Regions from separate parts of the Coralloluteibacterium thermophilum genome, predicted to be linked through region 1. Evidence: predicted binding sites of a transcription regulator. Region 1 holds the regulator's gene; the other holds the start of a gene.

Region 1 (7,435 bases):
CGCCCGCCACGGCGCCCGCAACGTCGCCCTGGTGACCACCGACACCGTGCGCGTCGGCGGCCGCGAGCAGCTCGCCGCCTACGGCCGCCTGCTCGGCATGGCGGTGTTCGAGGCGGACAACGAGCAGGCCCTGGTCGGCCTGCTGGAGCGCCTGTCCGACTACGGCCTGGTGCTGGTGGACACCGCCGGCCTGTCGCAGCGCGACCGTGCCCTGATGACCCGTCTGTCGTGGCTGCGCGACACCCATCGCGTGCGCAGCCTGCTGGTGCTGCCGGCCAACGCCCATCCCGCCGACCTCGACGAGACCGTGCGCCGCTTCCGCAGCGTCGGGCCGGAGGCCGTGGTGCTGAGCAAGGTCGACGAGACCGGCCGCCTCGGTGCCGCGCTGTCGGTGCTGGTGCGCCATGCCCTGCCGCTGGCCTTCGTCGCCGACGGCCAGAACGTGCCCCAGGACCTGCAGCGCGCCGAAGCCCACCGCATCGTGCTGCGCCTGGATGCCCTGCGTCGCGCCGCCGACGCCCACAACGAACCGGAGACCGCGCATGTCGCCTGAGATCCATCCCCCGCGCGACGGCGTGCGCGTCCCCGAACAGGCCGCCGCCCTCGCGCGCCCGCCGGTGCGGGTCATCGCGGTGACCAGCGGCAAGGGCGGGGTCGGCAAGACCAATGTCTCGGTGAACCTGGGCGTGGCCCTGGCCGCCGCCGGCCGCAAGACCCTGCTGCTCGACGCCGACCTCGGCCTCGCCAACGTGGACGTGATGCTCGGCCTGTCGCCGCGCTTCACCCTGGCCGACGTGATGGCCGGCCGCTGCGCGCTGGCCGACACCATCCTCGACGGCCCGCACGGGCTCGGCATCGTCCCGGCCGCCAGCGGCAAGCGCCACATGGCGGAGCTGTCGCCGGCCGAGCACGTGGGCCTGATCCGCGCCTTCTCCGAGATCGAGCGCCCGGTGGACACCCTGCTGGTGGACACCGGCGCCGGCATCAACGACGCGGTGCTGACCTTCTGCCAGGCCGCGCAGGACGTGATCGTCGTGGTCTGTGACGAGCCGGCGTCGATCACCGACGCCTACGCCCTGATCAAGGTGCTCTCGCGCGAGCGCGGCGTGGAGCGCGTGCAGGTGCTGGCCAACCAGGTCGGCAGCGTCGCCGAGGGGCGCCAGCTCTACGACAAGCTGGCGCGCGTCACCGACAAGTTCCTCGACGTCACGCTCGGCTTCCTCGGCGCGGTGCCCTACGACGAATACCTGCGCCGCGCGGTCCAGCGGCAGTCGCCGGTGACCGTGACCTTCCCGTCCAGCCCCTCGGCCCGGGCCTTCCGCGACTTCGCCGGGCGCATCGAGCGCTGGCAGCCGCCGAGCGCGCCGCGCGGGCACCTCGAATTCTTCGTCGAACGCATGATCGCCGGAGGCGTCGCCGCATGATCGCTCCCGCCGCCGAATACCGCGCCGCGGCCCGTCCCAGCCCCGGCACCCTGATCGAGCAGCACGCCGAACTGGTGCGGCGCATCGCCCACCACCTGGCCGCGCGCCTGCCCGCCAGCGTCGAGGTCGACGACCTGATCCAGGCCGGCATGCTCGGCCTGATCGAGGCCTCGCGCGCCTTCGACGCCGAGCAGGGCGCGAGCTTCGAGACCTACGCCTCGATCCGCATCCGCGGCGCGATGATCGACGAGATCCGCCGCGGCGACTGGGTGCCGCGCTCGGTGCACCGCGGCGCGCGCGCCGCCGCCGCGGCCATCCACCGCATCGAGCAGGCCAACGGTCGCGCCGCGCAGCCGCAGGAGGTCGCCGCCGCGCTGGAGATGCCGCTGCCCGACTACCTGCGCCTGGTCGAGAACGCCGCGCGCGGGCACGTGCTGAGCCTGGACGCGCACGTCGAGGACGCAGGCGAGCTGCCCGACATCCGCGGCGGCGGCCCGAGCCCGGAACGCGCCCTGGAGCGCGAGGAGTTCGCCGCCCTGCTCGCGACCGAGATCGACGGCCTGCCCGAGCGCGAACGCCTGGTGCTGTCGCTGTACTACGAGCAGGAGCTCAACCTGAAGGAGATCGGCGCGGTGCTCGGCGTGAGCGAATCGCGGGTCTGCCAGATCCACGGCCAGGCGATGCTGCGCCTGCGCGGCCGCCTCGCGCCGTTCCGCGGCATCGACGACGACCTCGACAACGAATGAATCCGGAGCAGTACGTGAACAAGAACATGCGAATCCTGATCGTCGACGACTTCTCCACGATGCGCCGCATCGTGAAGAACCTCCTCGCCGATCTCGGCTACACCAACACCGTCGAGGCCGACGACGGCACCAGCGCCCTGACCGTGCTGCGCCAGGGCGGCATCGAGTTCGTCGTCACCGACTGGAACATGCCGGGCATGACCGGCATCGACCTGCTCAAGGCGATCCGCGCCGATCCCCAGCTGCGCATGCTGCCGGTGCTGATGGTCACCGCCGAATCCAAGCGCGAGCAGATCATCGAGGCCGCGCAGAACGGGGTGAACGGCTACATCATCAAGCCGTTCACCGCCATCACGCTCAAGGAGAAGCTCGACAAGATCTTCGAGCGCATGGGGGCCGCGGCATGAGCGAGGTCGCAGCAGCCGGCCATCCGGTGGTGGACCGCGCCGAGTTCGCCCAGCGCCTGCAGTCCGCGCTGGACGCGGTCGCGCGCGGGGACGAGGTGGGCCTGCGCGGCGAGGTCGAGGCGCTGGCCGCCTGGCGCGCCGCGTCGATGGTGCAGAGCCTGAGCCGCATCGCGCGCGAGCTCGGGCAGGCGCTGGGCGAGCTGCCCGCGGTCGATGCGGCCGCCGCCGAACTGCCCGACGCCTGCGACCGCCTGGACCACGTGGTCCGCACCACCGAGGAGGCCAGCCTGCGCACCCTCGACCTGGTCGAGGACAGCCGCGGCCTGATCGAGCGGGTCGCCGGCGGTCCGCTCGACGACGAGCAGCGCGCGGCGCTGGAGGCCCTGCGCGGCAAGCTCTCGGAGATGTCGCTGGCGCAGAGTTTCCAGGACCTCACCGGCCAGACCATCCGCCGCGTCGCCGCCATCGTGCGCCGCGTGCACGAGGGCTTCGGCGCGCTCGGCCTGCCGCCCGAGGAGCATCGCCGCGGCGGTCTCGCCGGCCCGGCCGTGCCCGGCCTCGACCACCACGCCGTGTCCCAGCAGGACGCGGACGACCTGCTGTCCGCGCTGGGCCTCTGAGGCCCGCGCCATCCGGAGTGCGCGCATGAGCGCCGTCAACGACGACATCGCCGCCGACTTCATCGTCGAAGCCCAGGAACTCGTCGACCGCCTCGGCGAGCAGCTGGTCGCGCTCGAGCAGGCGCCGACCGACCGCGAGCTGCTGAACGCGGTCTTCCGCGCCTTCCACACCATCAAGGGCGGCGCCGGCTTCCTCGACCTGCCGCCGATGGTGCGCCTGTGCCACGCCGTGGAGGACGCGCTCAACATCGTCCGCGACGGCGCCCACGTGCTGGACGCGGCCGACTTCGACGGCGCGCAGCGGGCGATCGACAGCGTCAACGACATGCTCGTCGCGCTGGCCGCGGGCGACCCGCTGCCGGATCCGCCGGAGGACGTGGTCGCGCATTTCCGCGCCATCCGGCCCGGCGGCGGCGCCGTGGCCGCCGCGCCCGCATCCGCGCCCGCGCCGAAGGCGGCGCCCCGGCCGAAGGCCAAGGCGAAGGCCGGCGAGGCGCCGGCCCAGGCCGAGCCGCCGGAAGTGACCGTGCGCGTGGACACGCGCCGGCTCGACACCATCGTCAACCTCGTCGGCGAGCTGGTGCTCGCCCGCAACCGCCTCAAGACCCTGCGCGAGAGCCTGCGCGACGACCAGCTCGACCGCGCCGTGGGCGCGCTCGACATCGCCACCAGCCGCCTGCAGTCGGCGGTGATGAAGACCCGCATGCAGCCGGTGGGGCGGGTGTTCGCGCGCTTCCCCAAGCTGGCCCGCGACGTCGCGCGCAGCCTGGGCAAGGACGTCGAGCTGCACATGGACGGCGTCGACACCGAGCTCGACCGCAACCTCGTCGAGACCCTGGCCGATCCGCTGGTGCACCTGGTGCGCAACGCGATCGACCACGGCATCGAGTCCGCCGACCTGCGTGCGCGCCTGGGCAAGCCGCGCGCCGGCAACGTCTACCTCAACGCCGTGCAGGAGGGCGACCACGTCACCATCGAGGTGCGCGACGACGGCGCCGGCATCGACCCGGAGCGCCTGCGCGCCAAGGCGCGCGAGCGCGGCCTGATCGACGACGAGACCGCGGCGCGGCTGACGCCGGAGGAATGCCTGCAGCTGGTGTTCCTCGCCGGGCTGTCGACCAAGTCGCAGGTCAGCGACCTGTCCGGCCGCGGCGTCGGCATGGACGTGGTGCAGTCCAAGGTGCGCGAGCTGTCCGGCGAGGTGCGCATCCAGTCCGAGATCGGGCGCGGCAGCCGGTTCCTGATCCGCGTGCCGCTGACGCTCGCGATCCTGCCGACCCTGCTGATCCAGTGCGCCAACGCGGTCTACGCGCTGCCGCTGGCGCGCGTGGTCGAGGTGATCGGCTGCAAGCCGTCCGACCGGCGCTGGATCAACGGGCGCGCCACCCTCGACATGCGCGAGCGGCCGCTGCCGCTGGTCGACCTGCGCCACTGGCTGGAACTGCCCGAGGTGCAGACCGAGGGGCTCACCATCGTCGTGCTGCAGGGACGCGACGCGCGCTTCGGCCTGGTCGTCGACGCGGTGCGCGGGCGCGAGGAGATCGTCATCAAGCCGCTGCCGCGCGCGCTGCGCGGACTGCAGGGCTACGCCGGCGCGACCCTCATCGGCGACGGCAGCCTCGCGCTGATCCTCGACGTCGACGGGATCGGCGGCGACTCAAGTTCGACCCCCGCGCGCCGATAGCTTCGCCATGGACGTTCTCAGCCTCGCAGGTCTGTTGCTCGCGCTGGTCGCGCTGGTCGGTGGCAGCATCCTCAAGGGTGCCGGCATCGCCGGACTGTGGTCGCCTGCGGCCTTCGTGATCGTCATCGTCGGTACCGTCGCCGCGATCCTGCTGCAGACGCCGATGGCGACGCTCAAGCGCGCGCTCGGCATGGCGTCGTGGGTGTTCAGCCCGCCGGCCTCCTCGCGCGAGGCGCAGCTCGCGCAGGTCGTGGAGTGGGCCAACGTCGCGCGCAAGCAGGGCCTGCTCGGGCTCGAGGCCGAGGTGCGGCAGCAGACCGACCCCTTCGTGCAGAAGGGCCTGCAGATGCTGGTCGACGGCATGGAGCCGGAGGCCATCCGGCAGATGCTGGAGGTCGAGGTCGGCGCGCAGGAGAGCCAGGGCCTGGCCGCGGCCAAGGTGTACGAGGGCATGGGCATCTATGCGCCCACGCTCGGCATCATCGGCGCGGTGCTGGGCCTGATGTCGGTGATGCAGAACCTCGCCGATCCGAGCAAGCTCGGCCAGGGCATCGCCGCGGCCTTCACCGCGACGATCTACGGCATCGGCGCCGCCAACCTGATGTTCCTGCCGATGGCCAACAAGCTGAAGGGCCTCGTCGAGCAGCGCACCGGCGAGCGCGAGATGATGATCGAGGGGCTGATCGCGATCGCGCAGGGCGAGAACCCGCGCAACATCGAAGCGCGCCTCGCCGGCTACCTGAACTGAGCGCGCCACGGCCATGGCGCGCAGGAAACGGCACGAGGAACACCAGAACCACGAGGCGTGGGCGATCCCCTATGCCGACCTGCTGACCCTGCTGCTCGCCTTCTTCGTCGTCATGTACGCGATCTCCTCGCTCAACGAGGGCAAGTACCGGGTGCTGTCGAACTCGCTGTCCGAGGCCTTCGGCGGCTCGCCGCGCTCGATCCAGCCGATCCAGGTCGGGCCGGTCGCGCCGGCCGAGGTGTCGCCCGAACACGTGCGCCCGGTGCCGCTGGGCGTGCGCGCCAATCCCATCCGCCTCTCGCCGAGCATGCGCGCGGCCAACGGCCCGCAGCTGGCGGAGCGCAGGCCCGCCTACCTGCCGGTGTCCATCCCCAGCAACGACCGCGAGCGCTTCATGTACCGCGGCGCGCAGCAGCAGCTGCGCAGCATCGCCGCGCGCCTGCAGGCCGCGCTGGAGGACCTGGTGCGCGAGGACCTGGTGGTCATGCGCCGCGAGCAGCTGTGGCTGGAGGTCGAGATCAAGAGCGACATCCTGTTCCCGAGCGGCTCGGCGGTGCTGAGCCTGTCCGCGCTGGAGACCATCGCGCGGCTCGGCGCGATCCTCGCCGAGGTGCCGAACGACGTGCACGTCGAGGGGCATACCGACGACGTGCCGATCAGCACCGCGCAGTACCCGTCGAACTGGGAACTCTCCGCGGCGCGCGCGGCCAGCGTCGTGCACAGCCTCGCCGTGCAGGGCGTCGCGCAGGACCGGATGGCCGTGGTCGGGCAGGGCGAATTCCGCCCGCGCGAGAGCAACGCCACGCCCGAAGGTCGCAACGCGAACCGCCGCGTGGTGCTGGTGATCCTCGCCGAGCCCGAGGGGCTGTCGCGCGACAGTCCCGCGCTGCACGCCGGCGAAGTGCCGGTTTCCACCGATTCCGAGGCAGGCTGACATGCAGGTTTGGACCATCGCGAACCAGAAGGGCGGCGTGGGCAAGACCACCACCACGCTGGCGCTGGGCTACTGGCTGGCGCGCCAGGGCGCGCAGGTGCTGCAGATCGACCTCGACCCGCACGCCTCCCTGAGCCGCGCCCACGGGGTGCCGGCCGAACCGGCGCCGCAGGGCACGTTGGAGTTGTTCGCCGACCCGCCGCAGCCGCTGGCCGCGCTCGCCCGGCCGACCGCCCTGGCGGGCCTGGCCCTGGTGCCAGCGCAGTCCGCGCTGGCGACCCTGGAGCGCCGCAGCGCCACCCAGCCCGGCCTCGGCCGCGCGCTCTCGCAGGCGCTGGCGCGCGACGCCGGGCGCTGGGACTACGTGCTGCTCGACTGCGCACCCACCCTGGGCCTGCTGATGGTCAACGCCCTGGCCGCGGCCGACCGGCTGATCGTGCCGACCCAGACCGAGCCGCTGGCCCTGCACGGCCTCGACGGCATGCTGCGCACGGCGCAGATGATCGAGCGCTCGCGCGGCAGCGCCCTGCCGACCTTCGTGCTGCCGACCCTGCACGACCGCCGCACGCGCGTCGCCCAGGAGAGCCTTGCCGCCATGCGCGGGCGGCCCGGGGCCAAGGTGTGGGATGCCGAGATCCCGATCGACACGCGCCTGCGCGACGCGCAGAGCTTCCTCGACCTCGAGGCCCGGTTCGGTCGTGGCCTCCGCGCCTACGGCGACGCCCTCGACTGGCTGCTCGACAGCGCCCCCGTGCAGGAGCAGGTGGCATGACCCACGCCGACGGACTCGACGACTACATGGAGGCGCTGCTGGGCGAGGCCGCGCCGCAGGGCGATCCCGCCCCGGCCGGCGCCGCGGCGTCGCCCGACGG
Region 2 (7,435 bases), on a different contig from region 1:
CACGGTCGGCAGGTCCGCGTGGAACCAGCTGCGCGCATAGCCGAACAGCATCGACACCTCGTCGCGCACGGTGAGCGCCGCGTCCGCGCGGACGCCGCCGGGTCCGTTGGTCAGCGCGATCACCAGCGGGCACCAGCCGGTCTCGGAGAAGGTGCGGCCGACCAGGTAGGCGCGCTGCTCGCGGTAGAACACCGTGCGCAGCAGCTCGATCGAGCGCAGTGGGTCCTGGCCGGGCGCCGGTGCCAGCGCCCGCGCCAGCGCGGCGGCGTCCGCGTCCGCATCGGCGAAGCCGCCGACGAAGGCGAAGTCGCCCAGGAGCAGGCGGCAGGTGGCCTCCAGGTCGTCGCCGATCGCGTACACGTGGCGGGGCGCCGGATGGGTGATGTGGTCCGTCGGCTCGATGCCGGCGGCCTCGAACTCGATGGCCGGATCCACGCCGCGGGTGTTGAACAGCCGTCGCGTCAGCGAGTTGAAGAAGGTCTTGTTGAGTTCGCTGTCGAGGAAGCCGGCGATGGCCTCGGCGTAGGCGGTGCGCACCTGCCGCCACAGCATGTGCGACCGGATGCGCTCGCCGAAGCGCGCGTCGAGGCGCGCCAGGGTCTCGGCCAGACACTCCTCGTAGAGGTCGATGCGCGCCACCGCGTCGGCGCGCGCACCGGCCCAGTCGCACTGCGCGAAACGCCGCTGCGCCCGCCGCGTGATGTCGCCGAAGCGCGCGTCGTAGTCGGCGAAGGCGTCGACGAGGAGCGCGGCGATGGCGGCGGCGGTGGTCATTGGGGTGGAGCGGGAATCGGGAATCGGGAATGGGGACCTGGAGGGCGATCCGGCCCTACGGTAGCGCCCCGGGGTGGAGCGGGAGTCGGGAATCGGGAATGGGGACCCGGGGGGGCGATCCGGCCCTGCCGTAGCGCTACGTTGCCAACGCTGCGCAACGACCGAAGAGCGCTGCTTCGGGCCGCAGCAGCCCGCCTCCCGTTCCCGATTCCCCATTCCCGCTTCCCGCCTCACCCCCTGTGCGGCAACGTCAGCACGGTCCCCGGCTTCAGCGCCCGCGGGTCGCCGATCACCTCGCGGTTGGCGGTGAGGATGTGCTGGGCGGCGTCGGGATCGCCGTAGTGCGCGCGAGCGATGCCTTCGAGCGTGTCGCCTTCCACCACCGTGTAGCCCACGCCGGTGTAGGCGGAGCCCTGGTCCTTGAGGTTGTCGCTCGACAGCACGTCGGACTTGTCCGGGATCTGCTCGGGCTTGTCGGGGTCGGGCATGGCGGCCTCCGGTCGGGCGTCTGCGGATGCCCGACTTTAGGCGCCGTCCGGGCCAATGCGACGTGACGGCGCCGCCGCTCGGTCCGCGGCCGCCGTGGGCTGGCGGATCGGCAGCACGATGCGGAAGGTGGTGCCGGCGCCCGGCGTCGAGGCGACCTCGATGCGGCCGTGGTGCTTGGCGACGATGCCGTAGGAGATCGACAACCCCAGCCCCGTCCCGTGGCCGACCGGCTTGGTCGTGAAGAAGGGATCGAACACCCGCGGCAGGGCGTCCTCGGGGATGCCCTCGCCGCTGTCCCTGACGCTCACCCACACCTCGTCGCCGTCGACCCCGGTGGTCAGCGCGATGGTGCCGCGGTCCTTGATCGCCTGGCCGGCGTTGACCAGCACGTTCATGAACACCTGGTTGAGCTCCGACGGCAGGCATTCGACCGGCGGCAGGCTGCCGTAGTGCTTCTCCAGCGTGACCTTGTACTTCAGCTCGTTCCAGACGATGTTGAGGGTCGACTCCAGGCCCTTGTGCAGGTCCACCGCCCGGAAGGGCTCGTTGCGCCCGGAGTACGAGAAGTCCTTGAGGTCCTGGACGATCTTGGTGACCCGCTCGATCCCCTCGCGCGACTCGGCCAGCAGCTCGGGCAGGTCCTGGGCGAGGAAGTCGATGTCGAGTTTCTGGCGCAGCTCGGCGATCTCGGCGCGCCAGGCGCGGGGGTCGGCATCGCCGAGCGCGCGCTCGTAGTTCTCGATGAGGCTGAACACCCGGCGCAGATAGTCCTGCAGGGTGCCGAGGTTGGAGTGGACGTAGCCGATGGGGTTGTTGATCTCGTGCGCGACGCCGGCGGCGAGCTGGCCGATGGAGGCCATCTTCTCCGACTGCAGGAGGATCTCCTGGGCGCCGGCGACCTGCAGGTAGTTGCGGCTGAGTTCGGCGTGGCGGCGTTCGAGGTCGGCCTGGCGGGCGGTGTCCTCGCTGACGTCGCGCACCATCAGCGCCAGTCCTTCGACGTCTGTGCGCAGGTGGGCGGCGACCCGGAGCGTCAGCGGACCGTCGCCGGTGCCGAGCGCCGAGACCCGGACGCAGGGCGCGGCGCCGGGTTCCGGGACCAGGCTGGCGAGCGGCGCGAGATCGCCGTCGGCGGCGCCGAGCCGGCGCGCCAGCGCGTGCGCGGCGGGATTGGCGTAGTCGCAGCGGTGGTCCGCGTCGAAGAGGACGACGGCGTCGTCGAGCGATTCGACGAAGGCGTGCAGGGCAGGAACGAGGGCGGGCGTGCTCATTCCCCGGAGTCTAGCCTCCGATTGCGGCACCGGCCCCGCGTGCGGCCTCAGACGACGGCGAGCGCGCGCGGCAGGCTGCCGCCGCCGGCGACGCCGCGGGCGTCGTAGCCCGGCGCGGCATCGACCCGGCCCAGGTGGCGCAGCGCCCAGGTGACCTCGCGCCGGCGCCGCGCGAGCAGCGCGCCGTTGGCGCGGTTGAGCTCGGCCAGGGCGCGGACGCGTTCCCCGGCGTCGGCCGGCTGCGGCTCGGCCTCCACCGCGCGCAGCGCGGCCAGCTTGGCCTCCGTGGCGCGCAGCAGGGCGTCCACGTCGTGCTCCAGCAGGGCCCGACGCTCGGCCGCGAGGGCCTCGGCCAGCCGATCGAGGCTGGCCGCGCTGGCGATGCCGGCCTCCATCAGGTCCTGCCTTCGAACGCCAGCATGGCGTCGGCGATCCGGCGCGGGTTCACGGTGTAGCTGCCGTCGTCGATCGACGCGCGCAGCGCCGCGACGCGGGTGCCGTCGAACGGGGCGCCGACATCCTGACGCTGCAGCGACTGCAGGCTGCTGCCTTCGCTGCTCAGGCGCACGCTGTCGGCATCGGGCCTGGCGGCCACCGGTGCGTCGCGGTTGGCGCCGGCACGCTCGACGCCCGGGCCGGCGACCGAGGCGAGACGGTAGATGTTCGGCATCCCGGCGCCTTCGATTTTGTTGCTCATGATCGTTGATCCTCTGGCGAGGTGAACCGGGTATCGGCGGCCTGCGTCAAGACTTTAGCGCGACGTGCCCGCATCAACGACCCACCATGATCTCACCCGACGGCGAGACGCGACCCTGCACCACGCGCCGGCTCGAGCTGTTCTCGACCGCGACGCGGTCGTCGATGCCGGCGTCGCCCAGCGCCTTGCCCTGCATGCGGATCTCGATCGGGCCGTCGCGCGAGACCAGCACCACCTGGTCGCCGCGGCGCACCAGGCGCGGGGCGACGAGGTCGTTGCTGCCGATCACGCTGCCGGCGGCCAGGGTCCGGCGCGCGCTGCGGCCGATGGCGGCCGACGGATCGGCGAGGGCAGCACCGACGATGCGCGCGGCGTCGCGGCGCTCCACCACGAAGTCGCGCTCGGTCACCACCTCGCCCGCGCCGACGCTGCGGGTGAGCACGAGGACGTCCTGGCTGCGGCGCACGCGCACGGGCACGAACAGGCGCCAGCCGCTGGCGTCGCCGCAGCGCACCTCGACGGTGCCGGCGCTCGCCGCCTCGCCGCTCAGGCCGCTGGCGCAGCGCGGCAGGCGGAGGGCCGGATCGACCTGCGCCTCCGCATCGGCGCCGCCGGCGACCGCGGCCAGCGCCGCCGCGCGGATCGACGCGACCGGCTCGAACTCCATGGCCGCCGCCGGCAGGGCCAGCAGGAAGAGGGCTGCGAGGAATGCGGTACGGAACATCGGATGCCTGCCGTGGACGGGACGGCAGGCAGGGTGCAAGCCGCGTGCCGCGGCACCGCCCGCGCCCCGCTCAAGTTGCGCGCGCCCGGGCCGATCTTGCCGGACATGCGCCACGACCTGCTCGACCGAATCGACCAGCGGACCCGGCTCGCCGGCCACAACCGGCTGGCCCTGCTGCTGTTCCGCCTGGGCGGCTGCCAGCTGTTCGGCATCAACGTGTTCAAGGTGCAGGAAGTGCTGCGCCGGCCGCCGCTGTTCGGGCTGCCGCGCCTGCCGCCGCAGTTCGTGGGCGTGGCCGACGTGCGCCAGCGCTCGGTGCCCGTGCTCGACCTGGGCGCGTCGATCTCGCACCCCGAGCGGCTCGCGTCCGCCGAGGAACCCAGCTACCTCATCGTCACCGAGTTCAACCGCTCGGTGCAGGGCTTCCTGGTCAGCGCGGTGGACCGCATCGTCAACATCGCGGTGGAGGACGTCTCGCCGCCGCCGGAGATCGGCGGCGACCAGACCTACCTGACCGCGGTGGCGCGCTACGGCAGCGAGCTGATCCAGGTCATCGACGTCGAGCGCGTGCTCGCCGAACTCTCCGACAACCGCCTGGTGACCCAGCTCGCCGAGCCGGTCGCGCTGCCCGAGGGCCACGACCTGCAGATCCTGGTGGTGGACGACTCGCGCGTCGCCTGCAGCCAGATCCGCCAGGTGCTCGAACACCTCGGCGTGGCCGCGACCGTGATGTCCGACGGCCGCCAGGCGCTCGACCACCTCAAGCGGATGGTCGCCGCCGGCGAGGATCCCGTGGCGCACTACGCCATGGTCATCTCCGACATCGAGATGCCGGTGATGGACGGCTACACCCTCACCACCGAGATCCGCCGCGACCCTGCCCTCGCCGGTCTCTACGTGCTCCTGCACACCTCGCTGTCGGGCGTGTTCAACAACGCCATGGTCGAGCGCGTCGGCGCGGACGCCTTCGTCGCCAAGTACTCGGCCAGCGAACTCGGCGCGCACGTGATGCAGAGGTTGATGACGGTGCTGGAGGCGGCGTAGGGGGCTGGGGGCTGAAGCGGGAAGGGGGAATCGGGAAGCGGGACCTGGAGGTCGTTCCGGTCTGCGGTCGCCCTTCTTCGCAGCGCGTCGCAACGGCGCTGCGACACCCTTCGTTGCCGTTCCGTCGCGCGCTTCGACCGGTCGCGACTGAAGTCGCTCCTACGGGGAACTTTGGTGGGGACGCGGTTCCGATATCGATCTCCGATTGGCGACCCCACTTCATGGGAGCTGTCGCTGTAGGAGCGACTTCAGTCCCGATGGCGCGGCCTGGATGTGGCGGAGCGTCCGAGCCGCCTCGACAGACGCGCTCTTCTCCGTAGCGCCTCATGCGGGCCGCAGCCGTCAGCGCCCGTGGCCCCTCCCATTCCCGATTCCCGCCTCCCCCTTCCCGCTCCACCCAAAGCTGGCACGCCCCTTGCCTCATCCGGGCCACCACTGGTCCAACCCGAGGGGGCGACATGGCGATTCCCTTTTCATCGGCGTACGGAGTGCACGGCGAGGCGCTGGGCCTGCGCGAGCAGCGCCTGAAGCTGATCGCGTCGAACCTCGCGAACGCCGACACGCCGAACTACAAGGCGCGCGATCTCGACTTCACCCGCGCGCTGCAGAGCGCGATGGCCGGCACGCAGCCGGCCGGCGGGCTGGAGAAGACCCGCGCGCTGCACCTCGACCCGCTCGGCATGCCGGCGGGGAGCGCGGTGTTCGAGCGCGCGCCGCTGCAGCCCAGCCTCGACGGCAACACGGTCGACACCGGCGTCGAACAGGCCGCCTACGGCCGCGCCGCGCTGGAATACCGCGCCAGCCTGTCGTTCTTCGAGGGCAAGGTGCGCGGCCTGCTGACCGCCATCACCGGCCAGTGAGCGCGCGCGCCGTGACCGCTGCCTTCCGCATCCACCGCGACCCGCACCAGGGAGCCCGTCCATGAGTTCGCTGCCCATCTTCGACGTCGCCGGTTCGGCGATGTCGGCGCAGTCGATGCGCCTCAACACCATCGCCTCGAACCTCGCCAACGCCGAATCGGTCGCCTCGACCGCCGAGGGCGCCTACCGCCCGCGCCAGCCGGTGTTCGCCGCGGTGGCCATGGCCCAGCAGCCGTCGCTGACCGGGGTGCAGGTGACCCGTGTCGAGGAGAGCAAGGCCGAGGCGGTCAAGCGCTACGAGCCCGGCCATCCGCTCGCCGACGCCGACGGCTACGTGTACGCCCCGAACATCGACCCGGTCGCCGAGATGGTCGACCTGATCTCCGCCTCGCGCGGCTACCAGGCCGGCGTCGAGGTGCTCAATACCGCCAAGGAATTGGCGCTGGCCACCCTGAACGTCGGCCGCTGACGGACCCTCCTGCCATGACCACGGTCGATACTTCCAATCCCTACGCCAGCCTCGGGCTCGGCGCGCCGCCGAATGCGGGCAACAGCAAGAGCATGGGCCAGGCCGACTTCCTGCGGCTGCTCACCGAGCAGCTCCGGAACCAGGACCCGCTGAACCCCGTGAGCAACCAGGACTTCGTCGCGCAGATGGCGCAGTTCGCGCAGGTCCAGGGCACGCAGGAGATGCAGGTCGCCCTCGGCGCCATGGCGAGCGTGATGGAATCGGACCAGGCGCTGCGCGCCGCATCCCTCGTCGGCCACGAGGCCCTGGTCGACGGCAGCACCGTGACCACGCCGGCCCGGCCGGACATCGCCGGCGAGCTGACCGCCACCGGCGCCGGCCCGATCACCATCGACATCGCCGACGGCACCGGCCGGCTCGTGCGTCGCCTGAACATCGAGGCCACCGGCGCGGGCCAGGTGCCCTTCGCCTGGGACGGCCTCGGCGACGACGGCCAGCCGGCGGGCGCGGGCACCTACACCATCACCGCCACCCAGGGCAGCGGCGACGCGGCCACGATGCTCGCGCCCACGCTCTCGGCCAAGGTCGAGAGCGTGTCCATCACCTCGCAGGGGCTGTCGCTCAACCTCGCCGGCATCGGCGCGGTGAAGCTGGCGGCCGTCCGCAAGATCGGCTGATCCGCAGCCGCCAGCACACCAGGAGAACCCATGAGCTTCCGCACCTCGCTGTCGGGTATGAATGCGGCGAACGCCGACCTGGGCGTCACCGCCAACAACATCGCCAACGTCAACACCACCGGTTTCAAGCAGTCGCGCGCCGAGTTCGGCGACGTGTTCGCGGTGTCCACGTACGGCCTGTCGCAGAATGCCATCGGCGCCGGCGTGCGCCTGCTGAACGTGGCGCAGCAGTTCGCCCAGGGCAGCGTCGAGTTCACCGACCGCAACCTCGACCTGGCCATCAGCGGGCAGGGCTTCTTCACCCTGTCCGACAACGGCGCCACCACCTACACCCGTGCCGGCAACTTCCAGGCGGACAAGGACGGCTACGTCGTCACCCCGACCGGGCAGCGCCTGCAGGCCTTCCCCCCGAACGCCCAGGGCGGCTTCG

The links. Region 1 encodes FliA, which starts transcription of late flagellar genes. Its sites were predicted from a motif close to TAAAGTTTNNCNNNCNNNGGCCGATAA; they were not measured.
Region 2: the regulator FliA is predicted to act here: its motif matches at 4,026-4,052, upstream of ACFO3Q_RS13165 (chemotaxis protein).

The regions. Positions count from the first base shown of each region.
Region 1 is NZ_JBHSGG010000007.1:80,815-88,249, reverse strand. It holds partial or broken gene flhF (flagellar biosynthesis protein FlhF) at 1-553, shown strand, start outside; gene ACFO3Q_RS03905 (MinD/ParA family protein) at 543-1,424, shown strand; gene ACFO3Q_RS03900 (RNA polymerase sigma factor FliA) at 1,421-2,170, shown strand; gene ACFO3Q_RS03895 (chemotaxis response regulator CheY) at 2,185-2,577, shown strand; gene ACFO3Q_RS03890 (protein phosphatase CheZ) at 2,574-3,197, shown strand; gene ACFO3Q_RS03885 (chemotaxis protein CheA) at 3,223-4,881, shown strand; gene ACFO3Q_RS03880 (flagellar motor protein) at 4,889-5,629, shown strand; gene motD (flagellar motor protein MotD) at 5,643-6,563, shown strand; gene ACFO3Q_RS03870 (ParA family protein) at 6,565-7,335, shown strand; gene ACFO3Q_RS03865 (chemotaxis protein CheW) at 7,332-7,435, shown strand, end outside.
Region 2 is NZ_JBHSGG010000037.1:938-8,372, reverse strand. It holds gene aceK (bifunctional isocitrate dehydrogenase kinase/phosphatase) at 1-774, opposite strand, end outside; gene ACFO3Q_RS13190 (LysM peptidoglycan-binding domain-containing protein) at 1,005-1,262, opposite strand; gene ACFO3Q_RS13185 (ATP-binding protein) at 1,299-2,534, opposite strand; gene ACFO3Q_RS13180 (flagellar protein FlgN) at 2,582-2,929, opposite strand; gene flgM (flagellar biosynthesis anti-sigma factor FlgM) at 2,929-3,231, opposite strand; gene flgA (flagellar basal body P-ring formation chaperone FlgA) at 3,305-3,955, opposite strand; gene ACFO3Q_RS13165 (chemotaxis protein) at 4,061-4,999, shown strand; gene flgB (flagellar basal body rod protein FlgB) at 5,458-5,859, shown strand; gene flgC (flagellar basal body rod protein FlgC) at 5,921-6,328, shown strand; gene ACFO3Q_RS13150 (flagellar hook assembly protein FlgD) at 6,343-7,005, shown strand; gene flgE (flagellar hook protein FlgE) at 7,036-7,435, shown strand, end outside.